2 regions of the Streptomyces sp. NPDC008121 genome follow, and region 1 is predicted to be linked to the other one. Evidence: riboswitches for the same ligand, from Rfam matches in the RefSeq annotation. Region 1 holds a riboswitch; the other holds the start of a gene.

Region 1 (5,774 bases):
ACGTCGGGCCGGGGGCGGGGGCCGCTCGTGGCTCCAGGCCGCCCGCGCGTCCGCTCCTCCAGACCCGGGAGGCGACCACCGTGTACTTCACCGACCGCACTGACGCGGGCCGGCAGCTCGCCGCCCGACTGGACCACCTCAAGGGCCGGGACGCCGTGGTGCTCGGGCTTCCGCGCGGTGGTGTGCCGGTGGCCGCGCAGGTGGCCGACGCCCTCGGCGCCCCCCTGGACATCTGTCTCGTACGCAAACTGGGGGCGCCCTACCAGCCCGAACTTGCCATGGGGGCCATCGGCGAGGGCGGCGTCCGCGTGGTCAACGAGCGGGTGCTGCGCGAGACCGGCGCGTCCGAGCGCGACCTCGCCGTGGTGGAGGAACGCGAGCGGGCGGTCCTGGAGGAACGCGGCCGCCGCTACCGCCGCGGCCGTCGGCCGCTCCCCGTGGACGGGCGGACGGTGCTCGTCGTGGACGACGGCATGGCGACCGGAGCCACCGCCCTGGCCGCCTGCCGGGTGGTACGGGCCCGGGGCGCCGCACGGATCGTGCTCGCCGTCCCCGTGGCTCCGCGCGGCTGGTCCGGCCGGGTCCACGGAGAGGCGGAGGAGACGGTATGCGTGCACGACCCCGAGTCCTTCTACGCGATCGGCCAGTTCTACGGCGACTTCTCCCAGACCCCCGACGAGGAGGTCCTCGCCTGCCTGGACCGCCGCCGCCCCACCGAGGCGGTCGGCGAGGACCCGCCCGCCGCGGCCCCACGGGAGGACACCGACGTACGCGTCCCCCTGGGCGGGGCGGCGCTCACGGGCCGCCTCGTGGTCCCCGGCGGGGCCGCGGGGATCGTCCTCTTCGCCCACGGCAGCGGCAGCAGCCGGCACAGCCCCCGCAACCGGGCCGTGGCCGACATCCTGAACCACGCCGGTCTCGGCACGCTCCTCTTCGACCTGCTCACCGAGGAGGAGGCGGACGACCGCGCCCTCGTCTTCGACACCGCCCTGCTCGCCGACCGGCTCGCCCGCGCCACGACCTGGCTCGCGGAACGACAGGCGACGGACGGGCTGCCGCTCGGCTACTTCGGCGCCAGCACCGGCGCGGCCGCCGCCCTCCGCGCCGCGGCCGACCCCTCCTCCTCCGTCGCCGCCGTGGTCTCCCGAGGCGGCCGCCCGGACCTGGCGGGCCCGCACCTGGCCTCGGTCCGCGCCCCCACCCTCCTCATCGTGGGCGGAGCCGACCCGCTGGTCCTCGACCTGAACGAAGAGGCCCGAGCGGGACTCCGCTGCGAGAACCGGCTCGAGGTCGTGCCCGGCGCCGGCCACCTCTTCGAGGAGCCGGGCGCGCTGGAACGGGTCGGCGACCTCGCCGCCCGCTGGTTCGCCGCCCACGTCACCCGCCGGCCCCCGGCCGCACCCGGCGCGTGAGCGGACCGACCGCCCTGCGGTCCCCGGGCGGCGGCGCCGTCGACCCGGTGCGTCCGCACGGCGGGACGCCTTCGACCCGGCGCACCTACCCTCGGCATACTGACGCCTCTTGATCACCGCCACACCACAGGAGGAGTCATGGCCGCCGCTTTCAAGACCGTCATCGAGGTGGGCCCGGACCATCTCGCCCAGGCCCGGGCCGTCGACCGGCTGTTCCAGGAGGCGATCGCCCCGGCGACCGTCAACTTCGACTTCGACAACATCAGGGAGGCCGCCGCCGCGATACCGGACAGCGCCATCGTCAAGATGGTCCGGGGCTGGGGGCTCCAGGAGAACGCCCCCGTCCTCGTCATGGTGCTCTCCCTCAAGGAGGCCGTCCGGCAGGCGCTCCCGGAGGAGTTCGCGGACGCCTCCTTCTGGGACACCATCGAGAAGGAGCTGGTCCACGCCTTCACCGGCCTCGCCGCGCAGGAGGGCGAGCCGGGGCTGTCGTACTACGAGGAGACCGAGGACCGCACGTCGTACTACCGCGACCTGTTCTTCGCCCTGCAGGACGAGGAGACCGGTGCGTACCTGTACGCGATCGCCTTCTGCATCGACGTGACGCTCGGGCTGGACAAGGCAGGGGTCGGTGCGCTGGGGATCGAGGACATCGTCCCGTTCGCGATCCGCCTCAACGCGATCGTGGTACGCCAGGAACTGGGCCTGGCCGCCTGACCCTCCGAGGAACCGGCGGACACCCGCCCCGGCCCGCCGTCCCGGGCCGGAAGCAGCCGATGGTCCCAGCCCCGAGGCCAGAGATCCGCGGCCTCACCAGGCGCGTCGGCCGGCCGCGTGCCCTGGACGGGTGAGTGTGCGGGACCGGGGACAGAGTCGGACGCGGATCGGGTACGGATCGCTGCGTTGCTCCCCCCGCCTCGGAGGATGCTGTCCCATGCCTGTCCGCAAGGCCGCCGTACGAGCGTTGACGACCACCCTGTGCGCGGCGCTGCTCCTCGCCGCCTGTACCGGAGCCCCGCCCCCGCCGCCCGCCGGGGGAGCGGCTGGACCACCGGGCGACCACGACTCCGTACCCCATCGCCCTCCGGCCCCGAGGCCGGAACCCGCCTGGGTCGACCGCCTTCCCGGAGTCGGTCCGTCCACGCGTGCGGCCTTCCCCGCCGGCACCACCCAGGCCCTGGTCGTGCTCGGCGCGACGACGACCACCAACGAGGCCGAGGCCGTCCTCTACGAACGCGACCCGAGCAGGCGCTGGAACCGTGTCGCCGGCCCGTGGCCCGCCCACAACGCGCTGCGCGGCTGGACCGACGAGCATGTGGCCGGCGATCTGCGGTCACCCATCGGGGTGTTCCGTATCGGGGACGCCGGCGGTCGGCTCCCGGACCCCGGTTCACTGCTGCCGTACGACCAGGACGAGGAGTTCGCCCTCCAGGGCGCGGGCTTCGCCGGAGAGCCGCTGGAAGGCTCCTTCGACTATGTGATCGCCATCGACTACAACCGGATCCCCGGGACGAGTCCGCTGAACAAGAAGCGGCCCCTCGGGGCGGCGAAGGGCGGCGGGGTGTGGATCCACGTCGACCACGGCGGGCCCACCCAGGCGTGCGTCTCGCTCGCCCGCGAGGTGATGCCCGAGCTCCTGCGCGCCCTGGACCCGATGAAGGAGCCGGTCATCGTGATGGGCCCGGCGGCGGACATCGCGCGCTGAGCGGACGGCGGGGCTCCCGGCCCCCGAGCGGCCGGGAGCCCCGCCGTGTCCGTCTCCGAAGGGAGGATCAGTAGGGGCCGTTGACGTTGTCGATTGAGCCGTAGCGGTCGGCCGCGTAGTTGCAGGCGGCGGTGATGTTCGCGACCGGGTCGAAGAGGTCCATCGACGTACCGGGGACGTGGTAGGCCAGGAAGGTCGGCTCGATCACCTGGAGCAGGCCCTTCGAGGGGGTGCCCTTCACGGCGTTGGAGTCCCAGAGGTTGATGGCCTGGGGGTTGCCCGAGGACTCCCGCATGATGTTGCGCTGGATGCCCTCGTAGCTGCCGGGGATTCCGTACGAGGCCATGATGTCGAGCGACTCGCGGATCCAGCCGTCGAGGTCGTTGCTGTAGCGCGGGGCGGTGGGCGCGGCGGCGGGAGCGGCCGGCTGGGCGGCCTTCACGGGGGCGGCGCCGCGCTCCTGCGAGCGGCTGGCGCGCTCGGTGCTCGTGCTCGTCGCGCTCTTCGGCTTGGCCTTGGCCTTCGCCTTGGGCTGCGTCGCCTTGGCCTTCGCGGGGGCCTTGGGTGCGGCGGCCGCCTGCTTGCGGATCGTCAGTTCGAGACCCGGGTGGATAAGTGACGGATTGTCACCGACAACGCTTCGGTTGATGTTGTAGAGCACCTTCCAGCCGCCCCGGACGCCCTGTTCCTGTGCGATCAAGGAAAGGGAATCACCGGACGCGACCGTATAGGTGCGGGCGGTCGAAGCGGCAGCGGCGGGAATCGATTCTTTGATCTTTTCCGCGGCGCTGGAAACGGTCTTCTCCGCGGCAATGGCGGTGGGGGTCCCGGAAGCCGGGGCGGGCGCGGCGTGGGCGGCGGCCGTCGCGACCAGAGGCAGGGCCAGGGCCGCGCCGCCGGTGCCGGCCAGGGTGAGACCGCGGGTGAGGGTTCGGTGCTTGGGGCGCCGGTGCTTACCGTGTGCAGGCATGATGGGTTCCTCTCCGGCGCCTGCGGGGTGAGCTGTCGGGTTCGAGCTGGAGATGCCCGGCCGCACGCGTGCGACTTCACCCCGATCCGATCCGGAATCCCGAACCGGAGAGAAAAGTGGGTCCCCCGCTCCTGCCGACGGGTGAATAGGTGGTCTTTCGGGCGGTGGCAGGATTCGGCGATCCGTCCGAATGCAGGTGACCGTAGGCGAGAAATGTCGGCGAAAACAAGTCTCCGATGACGCGGTTAATTGCGGAATGCGCGCGCCTTGTGTGACGTGGCCCTCGATCGAGCGCCGGGCGGTGCCGAACTTCCTTGCGCGGTACGGAATCGACGGGTGGGTGGGCACGGTTCCACGCATCGCCGTGATTCACGTCACTGAGTAAGTAATGTCGTTCTTTATCGCTTGTTCTCCGGAGTGTGCAGAACAATAAGGTTATGCGGCCAATAAACCTGAATATCCCTTTTGGGGCGATAGCTCCGGGGGGTGGTGGGCCTGGAAAGGGCTGTCTTGCGGCGCAAGGTAGTCACCACTACCATGCACCGCATGACAAAGGAGCTGCCGGGCGCCGGTGACCAGCGGCGCAGTCAGCTTCTGCGCGGGGTGCTCGACCTGTGCCTGCTCTCCCTGATCGGCGAACGGCCGCGCTACGGCTACGAGTTCGTCGAAGCGCTCACGGAGAGCGGCCTGGAGCTGGTGAGCGAGGGCAGCATCTATCCGCTGCTCGCCCGGATGGAGCGGGCCGGGCTCGTCGAGTCCTATCGCGCGCCGTCCTCCAGCGGCGGCGCGCCCCGCAAGTACTACCGGCTCACCGGCCCCGGCCGGGCCGAACTGGACAGCGGGCGGACCGTCTGGCGGGAGTTCTCCGCGCAGGCCGGCCGCATCCTGACCGCGACCACCGACCGGGCCCCGACCGAGGCCCGGGCCGAAGCGGCGGCCGGGACCGGCGAGCCGCCCGACACCGACGCACCCACGGGGGAGAAGACCACATGACAACCGAACGCATACTCGCGATATGCCGCAGCAACTGGGAGTACCGGGGCATCGACGACGCGACCCTCCGCGACATGCTCGCCGAGCTGGCCGCGCACCTCCAGGACGCCGAGGCCGCCGGGCGCACGCCGCGTGACGTCGTCGGCGAGGACGTCACGGCGTTCGCCGCCTCCTGGGCCCGGGCGCGCAGGCCGCTCCACCGCCGCGCGGCGCGCCTCGCCGCCATGATCACCTTCATGGCGGGCCTCCTGCTGCTGCTCGCCCACCTGCGCCACTGGACGCCGGGCGTGGACGTCACCCCGGGCCGGACGGCCTTCTGGGGCGCCATCGCCGTGACGACCGTCGCGCTGGAGCTGCGCCGAGGCTCCCTGGGGCTGGGCAAGGGCTGGCTCGTCGCGCTCGTCGTCGGCCTGCCGGCGCTGGTGATCACCGACAGCCTCGCCGGCGTCGACCCGCTGTTCCGGATGCCCCTGTGGGCGAGCGGGCTGCTGGTCCTGCCGGGATGCGCGTACGCCGTCGCGGAGGCCCGGAACAAGAAGCGCGCGCCGCTCGCCCCGGCCCACACCTGACCCGCCCGAGCCCGGCGCCGTACCCGGATGCCCGAGCCCCGCGCCGAGCCCAAGCTAGCCCGTCACGCTCGGCGCGCCGGTCTCGATGTGGCCGGTGTAGCGGCGGGACCAGGTGCCGTCGATGT
Region 2 (5,774 bases), on a different contig from region 1:
CGGTGGCGATCGGGGCCCTGGCCCGGAGCGGCCGGCTGGCGGCGACGGGTTGAGCCGTACGCCCCGACGGGGGGCCGGCGCTCTCCGGACGCTGTCCGGGGCTACCGGGGCTACCGGGGCGGCCGGGGCGGCCGGGGCGGCCGCGTGCCGTACTCCACTCGGCGGCGCGGGGTCGCCGCCCGCGGCGGCGACCGGCACGCTGGGAAGGGCACGGTACCGTCCGGCGCCGTGCACGGATCCGGCAGGAGAGCACAGGTGGGGCAGCGAGCGGCGGGGAACGGGGCTTCCGGGCATCCGCGCCCGGGCCCGCACGAACGCCCGCGTCCGGCCTCGAACGCCCCCTCGCACGGCCGCTCCCGTCCGCAATCGGGCCCGCACGGCCTTCCCCACCTCCGCCCGGACCCCCGCCCGCGTCCGCCCTCGCGGGCCGAGCGGGCCCGCCGGTTCGTCCGGGCCCTGCCCCCGCTGATCATCGCCGGAGGGGTCGTCTTCGACCTGGCGACCCCGCCCGCCTACACCGCCGCCCCGCTGTTCTCCGCGGCCCCGCTCATCGCGGCGCCGCTCTTCTCGATGCTGACGACCCTGCTCACCGGCATCGCCGCCGTCCTCGCCTCCGTCGGACTGCACCTCTACAACAGGACCGTCACCGACGTCCCCGCCCTCACCGAGACCCTCACCGTCATCACGGTCGCCGCGCTCGCCCTGCTGATCAACCGGGTCGTCCGCCGCAGCGGCGAACGGCTGGCGTCGGCGCGGGTGATCGCCGAAGCGGCGCAGAAGGCCGTGCTCCCGACGCCCGCGGAGCGGATCGGCGGGCTGCAGGTCGCCGCCCGCTACGAGGCGGCGCAGGCCGACGCGTTCATCGGCGGTGACCTGTTCGCCGTCCAGGACACCCCCTACGGCGTACGGGTCGTGGTCGGCGACGTACGGGGCAAGGGGATGGACGCGGTCGAGGCCGTCGCCGTCGTCATCGGCGCCTTCCGGGAGGCCGCCGAGCAGGAGTCGACGCTGGAGGGCGTGGCCCAGCGCCTGGAACGGGCCCTGGCCCGCGAGGGCACCCGGCGGACCGGCCTGGACGCCGCCGAGGGGTTCACCACCGCCGTCCTCGCGGAGATCCCGCGCGGCGCCGGTCTCGTACGGGTGGTGAACCGCGGGCACCCGGAGCCGCTGATGCTCTACACCGACGGCGGCCTGACCATGCTGGCGCCGAGCCAGGCCGCGCTGCCGCTCGGCATGGGCGACCTGGCCGCCTGGCCGGACCGGGCCGACGAGACGCCGTACCCGCCGGGCGCCACGCTGCTCCTCTACACCGACGGCCTCTCCGAGGCGCGCGACGCCCACGGCACCTTTTACGATCCCGCCGAGCGGCTGGCCGGCCGGATCTTCCCCGGACCGGAGGAGCTCCTGGACGCGCTCGTCGACGACGTGCGGCGGTACACGGGCGGCGGGACGACGGACGACATGGCGCTGCTGGCGGTGAGCCGCCCGGCACGCGGGCAGCCGGAGCGGCGCCGGACCATGCCGGTGGTGCCGTGACGGCCTGCGGTGACGCCGACTGTGGTGACCATCTGTGATCGAAAGGTCCCGCTCCGATAACAATTGACGAAACATCAGATTCGGTTTCGTCGGCGCCTTTTCACTGAAACAGGGTCATGTGGGGGGCAAGTCGGGCCATTACCCCGCAATCCCATGAACGATCAGTAGGAACAGCTTGGAATACAGACCCCCTGTCTATTAACGTTCGATAACGCAGCGCGGTCGTCCCAGCCGTCGTTAGAGACGGCACCGTGCGCACGCGCCGAATCCTGAAAAGGAACCGGGGAACCACTACTTGGGGTGAATCGGGCGCTTTCGCACCTGTGCGGCAGTGCTCGTAGGAGACCTTCCTGCTCCGAACCCGTCAGCTAACCCGGTAGGCGAGAAGGAAGGAAAGGAGCACGCCTCCGTGGCGTCCAACACCCCTGCCCCCGAAGCCCCCTTCGACGCGTTCGGTGCCTCGGGTGCCGCCGGGACGGACAACGACACCGGCGCGTGGGAGGAGTGGAATCCCACCGAGGACTCCCTCCGCCAGCAGGCCCGCTCCGGTGGCCGCCACCGCGTGGTCAAGCAGCGCTCCGGCTTCGCCCGCTCCTCCACCGTCCTCGGCGTCGGTGTCATCGCCGCCGTCGGCGCCGGCGGCCTGGCCACCGCCCAGGAGAAGCCGGCCGTCTCCATCTCCCTTCCCGACCTCGACCTCCCCGACGCCTCCGAACTGCCCGGCGTCGGCGAACTGATCGCGGACGGCACCGGCGGAACCGAGGGCGTCGACGGCGCCGGTACGGACAACCTCCAGCCGCTCACCGCCACCCTCGCCCTGCCCGCCGAGGCGACCGGGACGGCCGGCTCCGCGAACGGATCCGCCTCCGCCGCTTCCGCCTCCGCGTCCACCGCCGACGCCGGCGAGGCGTTGCGCGCCCGCATCCTCCAGCAGGCCGAGCAGCAGCAGGCCTCCGCCGACGCCGCCGAGAAGGCCGCGGCGGAGAAGGCGGCCGCCGAGAAGGCCGCCGCCGAAGCGGCAGCCAAGGCGAGCGCCGCGGAGAAGGCCGCCGCAGAGGCGAAGAAGAAGGCCGAGGCGGAGGCGGCGGCCAAGGCCGAGGCGGAGCGCCTGGCCAAGCTCGCCGCGAGCTACGCCTTGCCCACCTCCTCGTACGTCATCACCTCCACGTTCGGCGAGTCCGGCTCGATGTGGTCCTCCGGCTACCACACGGGCCTCGACCTCGCCGCCCCCACCGGCACCCCGGTCAAGGCCGTCCACGGCGGCACCATCAAGTCGGCAGGCTGGTCCGGCTCGTACGGCTACCGCATCGTCCTGGAGCTCGCGGACGGTACCGAGGTCTGGTACTGCCACCTGTCCTCCATGACCGCCTCCGCGGGCCAGTCGGTGGGCACCGGCGAGACGATCGGCCGCGTCGGCGCCACCGGCAACGTCACCGGCCCGCACCTCCACCTGGAGGTCAAGACCCCGGGCGGCTCCGGCGTGGACCCGGCCGCCTGGCTGCGCGACAAGGGCCTGAACCTCTGACCATCGCCCGCGGGCCTGAACGACCGCGGCCAGGTCCTGAAGTCCGCGGGGCCTGAACGACCGCGGCCAGGGCCTGAACTCCGCGGCGAGGGCCTGACCGTCCGACCGCTCGGCTGCGCGCGAGGGGCCTGAGCGTCCCGCCGTCGACCGCGTCAGCTCCGATAGGGGTTGTAGCCGCTGTAGTCGAGGTACTGCGGCGGCGCCCACACCTGCCCGGTCGCCCGCGCCGCGTACGTGAGCGCGGGCGAGGCGACCGCCTTGCGGTGCCAGAGGTGGTGCAGCAGCTCCTGCTCGCGGGCGGCGAAGTCCGGTTCCGCCGCGCCCCGCTCGGCCCGGTGGCGCAGGAAGGCGAGGGTCGTCGCGAACGCCTCGTACTCCCCGACCGCCCGCGCCGCCGTCTTGCCGTACGTCCGTGCGGCGAAGGCGCGGGCCACCGAGCGGGCCCTCATGGAGGAGAGCGCGAGGGGTTCGGCGGGCGAGAGCCAGCCGGCCACCGCGTACGCCGGGAGCTGCCCGGATATGGTCCGCAGCTCCCGCTGCCGGCTCCATATCGCCAGCCAGGTCAGCAGCGCGAACGCCGGCACCATGAAGGCGCCGTACACCACGAGGAACCACCAGCCGCCGAAGACGGCCGAGCCGTTCCACAGGGCGTGCATGCCCATGGCGAGGATCAGGCCGGCGAGGGGGAGCAGGACGCGGCGGACGCGCCGGCGGCGGGCGGCGAGGGCGGCGAATCCGAAGCCGATGCCGGTGAGCACCGTGAAGAGCGGATGCGCGAACGGCGACATCACGATCCGTACGAAGAAGGTCCCGGCCGTCACCGAGCCGAGCCCCGAGTCGCCGAACTCCTGGTCCTCCCCGAAGGCCCTGCCGAGATAGAGGATGTTCTCGGTGAAGGCGAAGCCGGTGGCGGTGAACCCGGCGACGACCACACCGTCCACCACTCCGGTGAAGTCCCGTCGGCGGAAGAGGAAGAGCAGCAGGACCGCGGCGGCCTTGGCGCTCTCCTCGACGACCGGGGCGACGACGGTGGCGCCGAGGGTGTCCGCCGAGGCGGGGTCGGCGGTCGCGGTCGCGATCCAGCGGACGGCGAACGTGTTGGCCGTCAGCGCCACCAGCGCGGCCGCGAATGCGCCCCAGGCGAAGGCGAAGAGCTGGTTCTTCCAGGGGCTCGGCTCCACCCGGTCGAGCCAGCGGAACGCGGCCATCAGGAGCGGCACGGGCAGCACGGCCAGAGTGAGCCCGACGAGGAACCCCTCCGTGCCCGTCTCGTGCCGCACCAGCCCGAGGATCACCAGGGCGCAGAGCGCGAGCACCGTGACCATGGCGACGGCCCGGACCACCTTGCTGCGCCAGAAGGCGCGGCGGGGCCGGTAGCGCCACTGGGCACGGCCGGGGACGCCGGGGAAGGCCGGCTCCTCGGTGTCCCGGGCGGGCACGGGGGAGAGAAACGGATTCGACACGTGAACGACCCTAACGAGCCGCACCGACAGAGTGCGCGCGAGTTCCGCGACCTGTGGACAAGCCGTCCCCGGGCGTAAGCAGGAGCACCGGAACGGGCCCCACCTGTGGAAAAGCCGGGGCTACGTACGCCGGAAGAGCAGGTCGTGCACCGCGTGGCCCTTGTCGAGGCCCTGCCCCTCGAAACGGGTGCGGGGGCGGAACTCCGGGCGGGGCGCGTAGCCGCCGTCGGACTGTGTGTTCGCGAAGTCGGGATGCGCGGAGAGGACGTCCAGCATCTGCTCGGCGTACTCCTCCCAGTCCGTGGCGCAGTGCAGGATCGCGCCGGGCTTCATCCGGGTCGCGAGGAGGGTGAGGAACTCGGGCTGGATGAGGCGCCGCTTGTGGTGGCGCTTCTTGGGCCAGGGGTCCGGGAAGTAGACGCGGCAGCCGTCGAGGGCGTCGGCGGTGAGCATCTCGCGCAGCAGGATGATCGCGTCGCCGTTGGCGACCCGTACGTTCTCGAGCCCGCCCCGGTCGGCGAGACCGAGGAGGTTGCCCTGGCCGGGGGTGTGGACGTCCACGGCGAGGATGCCGGTGCCGGGGTCGGCGGCGGCCATCTTCGCGGTGGCCTCGCCCATGCCGAAGCCGATCTCCAGGACGACAGGGAGGCCGCCGAACATCTCGTTCAGGTCGAGGACCCGCTTGCCGTCGATGTCCAGGCCCCAGTCCGGCCAGCGCTTGAGCATGGCCTCGGCCTGACCTGCGGTGACGCGGCTGCGCCGGGGCTGGAAGCTGCGGATCCGCCGCTCGTGGTGCGATCCGGCGGGGTCGGGCAGCGGCCCTTCCCCGGCGGCGAACATCCGGCTGCCCCGCCGGGCGGCGACGGGCTCGGCGGCGGGCTCGACGGCGGCAACGGGCTCGGCGAGGACGGGCCCGGAGGCCGGGCGCGGAAGGGTTTCACGGGACTCAGACACAATGCGGCAATTCTACGGGGCGCCCCGCGAAGCCCACGTCTACAGCAGCGCCAGCGCCCGCCGGGCGACCTCCCGGCCGATCGGAAGCGAGGCCGTGGCCGCCGGGGACGGGGCGTTCAGCACGTGCACCGTCCTCGCCGACTCGCGGATCAGGAAGTCGTCGACCAGGGTCCCGTCCCGGAGGACGGCCTGGGCGCGGACGCCCGCGTCGGCCCGCCGCAGATCCCGCTCCTCCACGACCGGCAGCAGCCTGCGCACCGCCTCCGTGAAGGCCCGCTTCGACAGCGACCGCCGCA

What was found. Region 1 has a riboswitch for cyclic di-AMP ahead of ACFZBD_RS07655 (transglycosylase SLT domain-containing protein). Riboswitches for the same ligand answer to the same signal wherever they lie in the genome.
Region 2: it holds a riboswitch for cyclic di-AMP, as region 1 does, so the genes downstream of both, ACFZBD_RS14375 (peptidoglycan DD-metalloendopeptidase family protein) here and ACFZBD_RS07655 (transglycosylase SLT domain-containing protein) in region 1, are expected to answer to the same signal.

What each region holds. Positions count from the first base shown of each region.
Region 1 is NZ_JBIBHT010000002.1:470,817-476,590, reverse strand. Features, by position in the region: gene ACFZBD_RS07670 (phosphoribosyltransferase family protein) at 81-1,412, shown strand; gene ACFZBD_RS07665 (Type-2Aa cytolytic delta-endotoxin) at 1,551-2,129, shown strand; gene ACFZBD_RS07660 (hypothetical protein) at 2,347-3,117, shown strand; gene ACFZBD_RS07655 (transglycosylase SLT domain-containing protein) at 3,185-4,087, opposite strand; cyclic di-AMP (ydaO/yuaA leader) riboswitch at 4,092-4,277, opposite strand; gene ACFZBD_RS07650 (helix-turn-helix transcriptional regulator) at 4,634-5,080, shown strand; gene ACFZBD_RS07645 (hypothetical protein) at 5,077-5,649, shown strand; gene ACFZBD_RS07640 (phosphocholine-specific phospholipase C) at 5,704-5,774, opposite strand, start outside.
Region 2 is NZ_JBIBHT010000004.1:14,409-20,182, reverse strand. Features, by position in the region: gene ACFZBD_RS14385 (MFS transporter) at 1-53, shown strand, start outside; gene ACFZBD_RS14380 (SpoIIE family protein phosphatase) at 457-1,536, shown strand; cyclic di-AMP (ydaO/yuaA leader) riboswitch at 1,787-1,934, shown strand; gene ACFZBD_RS14375 (peptidoglycan DD-metalloendopeptidase family protein) at 1,946-3,061, shown strand; gene ACFZBD_RS14370 (PrsW family glutamic-type intramembrane protease) at 3,214-4,500, opposite strand; gene trmB (tRNA (guanosine(46)-N7)-methyltransferase TrmB) at 4,645-5,364, opposite strand; gene lhgO (L-2-hydroxyglutarate oxidase) at 5,518-5,774, opposite strand, start outside.